DNA from 2 places in the Oceanobacillus picturae genome. Region 2 is predicted to be linked to the other one. Evidence: a T-box and tRNA genes for the amino acid it is inferred to sense, from the RefSeq annotation. Region 2 holds a T-box; the other holds one or more tRNA genes.

Region 1 (5,751 bases), on a different contig from region 2:
ACACATCGAATTTCTTTGTTGGCTTGCTTCTCCGTTCCTCACGTATTAATTACATACGTTCCGGTACTCAAAGCTACGCCGCCTCGAACTTCTCGGTCCTTTTTATCCTTCTTTTTGAACACACACTTATAGAAAACATCACCATCTGGGAGGAAAACAAATGGAAAACATTATCGAAGTGACATCTCTTGCAAAGATATTTGGCAATCAAACAGCTTTAGAGGATGTCCATTTTTCAGTCAAAAAAGGAGAAACGTTTGGTTTTCTTGGACCAAGCGGTTCAGGAAAAACTACCACAATAAAAATTTTAACAGGGCAACTTTCACACACTTCAGGGAAGGCTTCTGTTTTTGGGAAGCCAGCAGCCACCTTAAATAAGCCTCAAGATCGAAAAAGGTTTGGTGTCATTACAGATAACAGTGGACTGTACCAACGACTCTCCATTGAAGATAATTTAAAGCTTTACTGTCAGCTATATGATGTTCCGTCCATTCACATCTCAGAAGTGCTTGAGATGGTCAGTCTGTCAGAAGAAAGAAAAAAGAATGTTGCTAAACTATCAAAAGGAATGATTCAGCGTGTGACATTAGCTAGGGCTTTGCTTCATGAGCCTGAGCTGTTATTTCTTGATGAACCAACCTCTGCGCTGGATCCGGCTAACTCTAAGCATATTCATCAAGGACTTCGCGAATTAAACCGAAAAGGAACCACCATTTTTCTAACAACCCATGACATGAGTGAGGCAGAGAGCCTTTGTGATCGCGTTGCCTTTCTTAACAAAGGTAAGATACAGCTTCTAGATGAACCCAAAGCACTGCGCAGACAATTCGCGGAAAACACCGTTTTACTAGAATTGCAAGATGGGAGTAACATCACGCTTCCCGGCGGACAAGAGGGAGCAAAAGAAATTTATGAACGGTTGGCATCCGGAAAGGTCGTTTCCATTCATTCAAATGAGCCAACATTAGGAGATATTTTTGTGGAAGTTACAGGGAGGGAATTAGTATGACGTTTTCAATGAAGCGAATGTATGCCATTTTTCAAAAGGATGTAAGGGACTTATCCAAAAATATGTTTATTACAACTACGATGCTTATGCCGCTATTGCTGGCACTTTTCTACGGTAGAATGGACGAAGTAACGATTGATATGCACTATTTAATTATTAATTTAAGTTTTGCGGCAATAGGGGTTTTTGTTCAGAGTGCCATCATTGCAGAGGAAAAGGAAAAAAACACGTTGCGTGGATTAATGCTCTCACCAGCTACATTACCAGAGATTCTGGGCGGGAAAAGTCTGGTTACATTTGTTATAACTGTGTTAACAGTTTTAGTTTGTGCCTATTTAACAGGGTATGAACCAGCCAATTACTTGATAGTCGGGGGAGCAATTCTAATCTCTTGCTTCTTCTATATAGCATTAGGAACCTTAATGGGACTTCTGACAAAATCTGTTGTGGAAGCATCTGTCGTAACATTACCTGTTATGTTTATATTTTCTTTTGGCTCTTTATTTCTAACGCTAATCGAGGAGTATCCAATTCTTACTTTTATTGAATTTTTGCCGAACGTTCAACTGGTCGAACTAGCAAAAGAAGTAGAAGCAGGCGCTATGTTTGCCGACTTATGGAGCAACTTTGCTATCATTCTAGCCTGGATTGTAGTAGCAAGTATCTTAACAGTTGTCGTTTATAAGAAAAAGGAAATGGAAGCTTAATGGATGTAATGTTTTAACACGCGAAGCACTGCAGGGGTGTAACCTAGTCTTTATCTCTGGTGCTCGATATAACGAATTGGTATAAAAACACCGAAAAACATCAGATTTATTTCGAAATCGTGATGATTTTTCGGTGTTTTGGTATATCTGACTCTATTTTAGTTCTTTATCTAAAAATGCGTAGAAGTTGACCCATTCTTCAATAATTTTGGATGTTGGTTTTCCAAGTCCATGTCCGGCTTTGGATTCTAAGCGTAGGACAATAGTAGAATCCTCATGCGCTTTTTCCTTTAATGTTGCAGCAAATTTTTTCGCATGGGCTGGAACAACCCTGTCATCACTTTCCGCCGTTGCGATTAATAATGGAGGATATTTTATTCCCGCTTCCACATTGTGGAGTGGGGAATAAGCATAGAGAAATGGGAAGTGTTCAGCGTTGTCAGCACTACCATACTCTGGAATCCAGTAGCGACCAATGGTGAATTTATGGTAACGTAGCATATCAATTACGGGAACACGGCAAATGACTGCACCAAACAAATCTGGACGTTGTACCATACACGCAGCAACAAGCAGGCCGCCATTTGATCCCCCCATAATCGATAGCTTTTCTTTACGGGTATAATTATTGGTAATTAGCCATTCTCCTGCCGCGATGAAGTCATCGAAGACGTTTTGTTTGTTCTCCAGCATTCCAGCTTTATGCCATGCTTCCCCGTACTCTGTCCCGCCGCGAAGGTTGGCAACAGCATAAACGCCACCTTTTTCTAGCCAGCGGAGAACAGCTGGGTTAAAGGACGGAGTCATACTAACATTGAAGCCGCCATACCCATAAAGCAAAACGGGATTTTGACCATTGAGCTCAAGATCTTTACGATAGGTGATAAACATAGGCACTTTCGTTCCGTCTTTAGATGGGTAAAAGACTTGAACTGTTTTAAATGGGTCTGTATCTACAGTCATTTCGGACTCTGCTACCACGTCTAATTCATTACTTCCTACATGGTATGAATAAACTGTCGTTGGGTTTAAGAAGGAAGTAAGACCAAAGTATAAAATGTCTTCCTCTTTGTTCCGCGAAATATCGGTAAGTGAGCCTAGTATCGGCAACTCAATTTCATGTTTATACACACCATCTTTACTGAAGAGATGAAGTTGATGATGAGCATCCTGCTGGACTGCGACTACTAGGGTCTCGTTTAACGCTACTACATATTCTAGAACGCCTTGCTGCTCGGAAATGACTTCTTTCCAGTTCTCTTTTTGAGGGGCATTTATATCAATGGCCACGACCCTTCCCATTGGTGCCAGGTGGTTCGTTTGAAAATAGAATAGGCTTCCTTCGTTTGTGATATAGCTATACTCTGCATCTTGTTGATCTAGAAATTTAATAAAAGCATCCTCAGAATTAATTGGTTTAATATAGATTCTATTCTCTGTGGCAGTACCTTCGTTTACGTATAAACCAATATATTTCTTATCATCGCTAATAAATGCAGAAAACATTAATTCCTTATCTTCTGGCTGTTCATGTACAAGGATGTCATCTTGTTGTTTGGTCCCTAGCTTATGGAAATATACAGTGTTGAAATTACTCTCATCCTCTGGGGAGACTGTGCCCGGCTCTGGGAATCGGCTGTAATAAAATCCACTATCATCAGGAGACCAGGCAATGCTCGAGAATTTCACATGCTGAATGTGATCCTCTAGTTTTTCATTGTTTGCTACATCAATGGCATGTATTTCTTGCCAGTCACTTCCATGAGTTGAAGTAGCAAAGCTTATATATTGCCCTGAGTAACTAATGGCATAATTGGTCATCGCTACCGTTCCATCCTCGCTCAGTCTATTCGGATCAATAACGATGGATTCCTGTCCATTTTTTTCTTTATATAAAACAGCTTGATTTTGTAGCCCTTCATTACGTTGATAAAAAAGGGTTCCCTTTACTTTTTCTGGCACAAAATGCTTTGTATAGTGAAATAACGCCTCAAGTTTTTCTTTGTCAGTATGCTGACTAGGTGCTGTCGTGAAGTAATCTGCACACTCTTTTCCAAGTTGGTTGCTCCATTCAATCGAGTCAGTTGAATCAGGATTCTCTAGCCAACGGTATGGGTCACTAACCTTTGTTCCATGAAAATCTTCCACGATACTATCTTTTTTTACCTTTGTCATCTGTAGATCCCCCTCTTGTTCTTATCTAGCTACATTCGACAAAAAAGACGGGAATCCTTCTTAGTTAAGCCTTATCTGCCTTTTAAATCTCGGTGAGGGGAACAAAAAAGGCCAGCAGAATTTCTGCTGACCTTTTACCTTTTCTATTATGGAGCATAGCGGGCTCGAACCGCTGACCTCTTCGCTGCCAGCGAAGCGCTCTCCCAGCTGAGCTAATGCCCCGGACAAGTAAATATTATACTTTGTCCTAACTTATTTTTCAAGTATTAAAAATAAGTCATATCACAGGGGATATGTTTTGATTGGTTACATAGAACTGTTTTTCGTCATTTATAGTTCAATAGTTCTGAATTTACATAAACTTAACTAAAATGCGATAGATTATTACAAACTGTTATGCCATATTAGAAATGTGTCAACTTATGGCATAATACTAAATTTACTGGAGGGTCTTCATGCAAAATCTGTTTAGGAAAAAGTCTTTCTCTGTTTTTCTCATTTTCACGTTAATTTTTACAAATTTTGTACCGGTTATTAACGTTGCGGCAGCAGAGACAACCACAGATGAATTACTTATTTCAGAGTACGTAGAAGGTAGTTCTTATAACAAAGCCATCGAACTTTATAACGGTACGGGAACTGATGTTAATCTAGCAAACTATCAACTCGCATTGTATAGCAATGGGGGGGGAACTGCTGGTAATACTCTCAACTTAGATGCAACATTAGAGAGTGGTGAAGTTTACGTGATAGCGCATGCTGAGGCTGGAAATGAAATTCAGTCTGAAGCTGACCTCACAAATTCTTCTGTCGTCAATTTCAATGGAAATGATGCAGTCGCTCTGTTGAAAGATGAAGAAGTAATTGACGTTGTTGGAGACATTGGAAATGATGCGGATTTCGGTAAAGATCAGACACTAGTACGACATCAATCGATCGCATCACCATCCGCAACCTACAATGCTGAGGATTGGGAAGTGTATGAACAAGACACTTTCTCATCATTAGGAAGCCACATTGGAGGTGGAGAAAGTCCTGAAGAGCCACCAACAGATCCAGGAGACCCGCCAACAGACCCTGAAGTTCCACAAACAGTTTCCGTTGCAGATGCTAGAGGATTAAGTGATGGAACGCGGGTGGAAGTAGAAGGAGTTATTACAGTAAATTCTAATTCCGTTAGTAACGGCAACCAGTTTACTACATACATTCAAGATGAAACAGGCGGAATCAACATATTTAAATACGAACAAGGCGATTTAGAAGAATTGGAAAAAGGAACAAGAGTTAAAGTAATTGGGGAATTAGATACTTATAACGGTTTAAAGGAAGTTTTACCAGATACAATTGATATCATTGCAGAAGGACAAGCAATACCTAATGCACAGTCGCTTTCCATAAAAGAGCTTCAGGGTGATGATGCAGAGGCTTTTGAAGGGGAACTTGTTCAAGTGAATGGTTATATCTCATCCATACCAGGATCTCCAGCGGGTGGCGGGTACAATATTTCGTTTATAGACGAGGATTTGAATTCAACTACATTGCGCGTAATGGAGAATGCTCTAGATGTCTCGCAAATAGAAGAAGGCAAATGGTATGACGTTACAGCGATTGTGAGTCAATACAATAGCTACCAGCTTATCCCAACAGAACAAGATGATTTCGTATTAGCGGAGAACCAGCCTGAGCCTCCTTCAGCAGCTGGAGAGTATGAGGCAACAGTAGATTATGTTACGGATGGGGATACAATTCGTATTAATGAGACGGTTCTTGGTGGGGACAGAGTGCGATTTTTAAACATGGATACACCAGAAACATATGCCGCTCATAATGATGATCCAACACGTAATGAAATTAATGAAA
Region 2 (5,751 bases):
CGGGATATATGCAGGATCACCTGATAGTAAATAACCCACAATCTGATTGATCGGATTATATCCTTTTTCACGTAGCGCTTCATGCACGGTAAAAAGAATTTCCTTTATATCCTGATCAAAAGGTTCCTCCGAAAAATTAAATTTCATCGTTTTATCAATTGAGCTCATCATGACACCTCGATCTTAGAATAACACTTTATTTCTGCTTTGATTAATAGATTTGTTCTATTCAAACCAGCCTGCAAACAGATTTTCCCGAACCTGTCACCGTTAAATTCATTCTAACATGTCTGTGTGTTTCATTATACTTATTCCTATCGCTCGTTACAAGCTGAAAGGAAATTATTTCAGATTATCCGCAATATATTCGCTCGTTACAGATAGAGCATCACCGATTTTGCTGGTGTCTTTTCCACCTGCTTGTGCCATATCTGGGCGGCCACCGCCACCACCGCCACAAATTCCAGCTGCTAACTTGATAAGTTGTCCAGCCTGTAAGCCACGTTCAATTAAATCTTTGGAAACACCTGAAGCTAGTTGCACTTTTCCATTATTTTCTGCTGCTAATAAAATGACACCAGATCCTAGTTTTTGTTTTAATTCATCAACCATGTTCCGTAACTGGTTCATATCTTTTACATTTACTTTTTGAGCAAGAAACGGGATATCTTGGCTTTTTTCTACTTTATCTAAAATGGAAGAAGCCTCTACATTGGAAAGTTTCGCGTTCAATGATTCATTTTCCTTCTGTAGTGTGCGAATTTCCTGGAATAGACCATTAATACGCTCTGGAACGTTTTCATCTGTTGATTTCACTTGACTTGCAGCCTCTCGTAATACATGCAGCTTACTATTCAGGAATGTGTAAGCATGCTTGCTCGTAACTGCTTCAATTCTTCTTGTTCCTGCCCCAATCCCACTTTCTGAGCTGATCTTAAACAGACCAATCTCTGACGTATTGGAAACATGACAGCCACCGCAAAGTTCAATACTATAGTCTTCCATTTGTACAACCCTGACAACATCACCATATTTCTCACCAAACAGGGCCATTGCCCCCATTTCTTTGGCTTCGTCCTTCTGCATCGTCTCAATCTTAACCGGCATAGATTCCCATATTTTTTCATTTACAATTGTTTCAATTTGCTGTAATTCTTCATCTGTCACTGCGTTAAAATGAGAAAAGTCAAAGCGCAGTCGATCTGGACTCACAAGGGAACCAGCTTGATTAACATGATCACCTAGTACATCCTTCAATGCTTGGTGTAGCAAGTGTGTTGCAGTATGGTTTTTCACGACTGCCGCTCTAAACGGATTATCTATTTTCGCTTTGAGGTTATCCCCAGTACGAAGCTCTCCTTCGGTTACTGTTACATGGTGAACATGCTGCCCTTTTGGCGCTTTTTGAACATCCTTTACATAAGCAGTCCCTTTTTCTGAATAGAGCCAGCCTTTATCCGCTACCTGTCCACCACTTTCGGCATAAAATGGGGTGCGATCAAGTAGTAAAAAGACTTCCTCGCCCTCTTTTGCTACATCTGTTCTTTCATTTTCATTAATAATGGCAGCAAGTTTTGTTTCTTTTTCCAGCTCGTTATAGCCGACAAATTCACTGTCTACGTCTATATCTCCTAAAAGACTATCTTGAACCTGCATAGAATCTACTTTTTGACGGGCATTCCTTGCACGTTCACGCTGTTTCTTCATTTCTTTTTCAAAGCCTTCAAGGTCGATCGTAAATCCTTGTTCTTCCACGTACTCTTCCGTTAATTCTTTAGGAAAACCGTACGTGTCATAAAGACGGAAGACTTCCACCCCTGGAAAGACATTGCTACCCTTTGTTTTTTCTTTTTTAATGATCGTGCTCAAAATCTCTAAGCCATCATTTAAGGTTTCGTGGAAACGTGTTTCCTCAACTTTAATGATATTCTCAATCAGTTCACGTTGTTTTAACACTTCTGGATAAAACTCCTTCATGATGTTGCCTACTGTTTCGACAAGTCCGAACATAAATGGTTTTTCTATGCCGATCTCTTTAGCAAATCGTACGGCACGACGTAATAGTCTTCTAAGAACATAGCCTCTCCCTTCATTTGAAGGAACTGCTCCATCGCCTATTGCAAAGCTAACTGTACGGACGTGGTCGGCAATCACTTTAAATGCTGTATCCCCTGTCTTTGTCTTTCCATACTTGGTGTTCGCAAGTTCTTCGGTTTTCTGGATAATAGGCATAAACAAATCTGTTTCAAAGTTAGTAGGAACATCCTGGATAACCGAAACCATTCTTTCTAGTCCCATACCTGTATCAATGTTTTTCTTAGGTAATGGCGTGTACGTATCATCTGGATTATGGTTAAACTGTGAGAACACTAAATTCCATATTTCTAAATAGCGATCATTTTCTCCACCAGGATACAGTTCAGGGTCATTGGGATCATTCCCGTATTTCTCTCCTCTATCATAGAAGATCTCTGTGTTTGGACCACTTGGGCCCTCCCCAATATCCCAGAAATTTTCCTCTAAACGAATGATGCGTTCTTCTGGAATCTTTATGTCATGTAACCAAATATCAAATGCTTCATCATCTTCTGGATGAACAGTAACAGAAAGCAATGCTGGATCAAATCCAATCCATTTACTGCTCGTTAAAAATTCCCATGCCCACTCAATTGCCTCTTTTTTAAAATAATCCCCTATTGAGAAATTACCCAGCATTTCAAAAAATGTATGGTGTCTTGCTGTGAAACCAACATTTTCGATATCATTGGTTCGGATAGATTTTTGGGCATTTACAAGTCGTGGATTATCGGGGATCACCCTACCATCAAAATATTTTTTCAGTGTAGCTACCCCACTATTAATCCATAGCAATGTCGGATCCTCTTGTGGAACGAGTGATGCACTTGGTTCTACGCGATGTCCTTTTCCCTTAAAAAAATCGATATACATTTGCCTTACTTCTGCAGATGTTAACTGTTTCATCCATATACCTCCTATATGTTTTATAGAAAACAAAAAAACCCCTCTCTGCACAATGCAGGGACGAGTTTCGTTCGCGGTACCACCCTAATTACAAATAAGTATAAGACTTATTCATCACTTGATCATGGTAACGGTATGAAACCGACGGGGATTAACCGCACTCTGGTTTAGCATTCCATGCGTCTCTATTCAGGTTTTCTTTCAGCCAAGGAAAACCCTCTCTTATCAATCGACTCTCATGTACTTGGAACCTTCTACGTATTGGTTTTATTGTTATTAAACTATGCACAGTTTTTTATTATAGTTCAGCGATATTATAGAAAACATTCTAGCCAATGTCAAGAAAAAGCCGAGACGTCGGGTAAAAGGGTAACGGCAAGAATTGATAACCTCTTGCCGCATTCCACTAAAACTCTATTAAACCACCTAAGTTAATGCTCTGTATGAAGCAAATGCTTTATGATGACCTTGGACGTAGTAAAGACAGGTACAGCAAGGATCATACCAAATACACCAAACAGCTGTCCGCCAAGTAATAATGCAAATATAATGGCAATAGGGTGCATATTTATGCTTTTTCCAACAATATAAGGAGCAAGTAGATTACTTTCAATTAACTGCATTACAAACACCGATAGGATAACAAATAAAACCATTTTTCCTGACATTGTTAACGCGATTGCTACGGCAGGAACTGCCCCAATGATAGGGCCAAAATAAGGTATGATATTTGTAATCCCCATAATGAGTGCTAAGAGAAGGGCATACTGCAAACCAAGTAATTGAAATAAAATAAAAGAGGTTATGCTCACAAATAGACAAACAATTAACTGACCTCGAATATAATTACCAATTGTTTCATCTACCGCTCTTACCATTTTACCTGTCCTTGGCTTATACTTTTCCGGAATATATCTTTTAATATAGGATTTAATTTTGGTATCATCCTTGAGAAAATAGAATACAAGGACCGGAATAACCGTTATGACGACAATCATATCGAATATCTTTGTCGTACTTTCTATTATATTTGAAAGCAAACCATTCACAAAACCTTCGAGTCGAATAATAAGTTCATCAATTTTATCATGGACCGTTTCAGGTAAGAAGGAAGTATATTCATACATTCGATAGATAAGTTTTTCGTACATACTAATAAATTGTGGAAGCTGTTCATTTAGGTCCCTGATTTGGATTAACATAACTGGAAAAATACGATAGACTAAGTAACCCACACCTCCGAAGAATAATAAGTAAATGAGTAAAATTGCCAAGCTTCTTGGAATACCTAAGCTGTGAATTCGATTTATGACAGGGTAAAGCAAGTACGCAATGAAACAAGCAATGATAAAAGGGGCTAATAAATGCCATAGAAAAGAAAATACAGCTCCGTAAAATGGGAACAGCTTTATCATTAAATAAACAAATAAAAAAAGAAAAATACCAAAGATTAACCAGTAGAGAATAGTCAATCCCTTCCTGTCTTTGAACATAGTCCGTCCCCCTCGCATACTACATACTTCGTTTAATGCTTCAGGTGACTACCATTGTATTTTTCTTTCTTCTTGAGAGAAAAGATCATCTAGCGAACTAAGCGAGCCATCTGCTTCAACTTGGTGAACTTTTAGCTCATCGTTGACGACCGCCATTTCAATAAAACAAGTCCAACAATAATATTGCTGTACGCCAATTTTACCTATATCCCTGCCATTACAATTCGGACAACGCATTAACTCAAGCCCCTTTAACATAAAACTTATTAAGCTAGGCTTACCCAAATTGTAACAAATTATACATTACATAAAGTCATAAGGCGAAATATCCTCTTCTTCGTGTTCTTCACTTACATCTAATGGTTTTTCAAGTCGTGCTTGCAGTTGTTCTTTTAAAGCTGAATAGCGTTTATTTGTATCCATTGTTTCAATACCGCGAACGAACGCACGCTGTTCCCCACAAATAATTAGGGATTGTTTGCTACGGGTAATTGCTGTATATAATAAATTCTTGCGGAGCATTCGGTTATACGCAGACACTACTGGTAATATTACGATCGGAAATTCACTACCTTGTGATTTATGAATCGAAATACAGTAGGCATGCATAATATTTGTGTAGTCTTTCCTTTCATACACCACTTCTTTTTCATCATAGACGATGACAAGTTGTTCCACATTATCTGTGTTTTCATCTTCCGTAAAAATGGCTACAACCTCACCAATGTCACCATTATATACACCATCTTCAGGTTGGTTAACGAGCTGAATCACTTTGTCTCCTACACGAAATACTGCATCCTGTGTACGTACCTCTCGCTTTTGCGGTGTTTTTGGATTGACCAATTTCTGAAGTTCCTTGTTAATCATCGTTATGCCGGCCTGTGAGCGATACATTGGTGCAAGCACCTGAATATCACGGACTTCAATTCCTTTATCCATTGCCTTAGAAAAAATCTTTACGATAACGTCTAGAAGCTGCGGCTCATAGCAAGAAATATAGCTAAAATCCTTATCATTTTCCAGGTTGGTCGCCTGGTCATTTTTTATTTCGTGGGCAAGCTGAATAATTTTTGATCCTTCTTTTTGTCGGTAAACTTCGGTTAGACGTACAAAAGGAATGTATCCACTGCTAAGTAAATCAGAAAGGACTTGGCCAGGACCGACAGAAGGAAGCTGGTCCTCGTCCCCTACGATTAACACCTGCATGTCTTTAGGAATAGCTTTAAACAAACTGTTTGCAAGCCAAATATCTACCATAGAAAATTCATCGATA

The links. The T-box of region 2 lies ahead of alaS (alanine--tRNA ligase). A T-box ahead of a tRNA ligase gene usually reads a tRNA of that ligase, here a tRNA-Ala.
Region 1: it has a tRNA-Ala gene. The T-box ahead of alaS (alanine--tRNA ligase) is inferred to sense a tRNA for this amino acid. The anticodon was not compared.

The regions. Positions count from the first base shown of each region.
Region 1 is NZ_CCAX010000002.1:165,080-170,830, forward strand. Features, by position in the region: gene BN988_RS11885 (ABC transporter ATP-binding protein) at 161-1,009, shown strand; gene BN988_RS11890 (ABC transporter permease) at 1,006-1,716, shown strand; gene BN988_RS11895 (prolyl oligopeptidase family serine peptidase) at 1,870-3,891, opposite strand; tRNA gene BN988_RS11900 (tRNA-Ala) at 4,041-4,113, opposite strand; gene BN988_RS11905 (5'-nucleotidase C-terminal domain-containing protein) at 4,347-5,751, shown strand, end outside.
Region 2 is NZ_CCAX010000001.1:221,167-226,917, reverse strand. Features, by position in the region: gene BN988_RS01100 (IreB family regulatory phosphoprotein) at 1-168, opposite strand, end outside; gene alaS (alanine--tRNA ligase) at 343-2,982, opposite strand; T-box leader at 3,036-3,248, opposite strand; gene BN988_RS01090 (AI-2E family transporter) at 3,414-4,475, opposite strand; gene BN988_RS01085 (hypothetical protein) at 4,524-4,712, opposite strand; gene recD2 (SF1B family DNA helicase RecD2) at 4,779-5,751, opposite strand, start outside.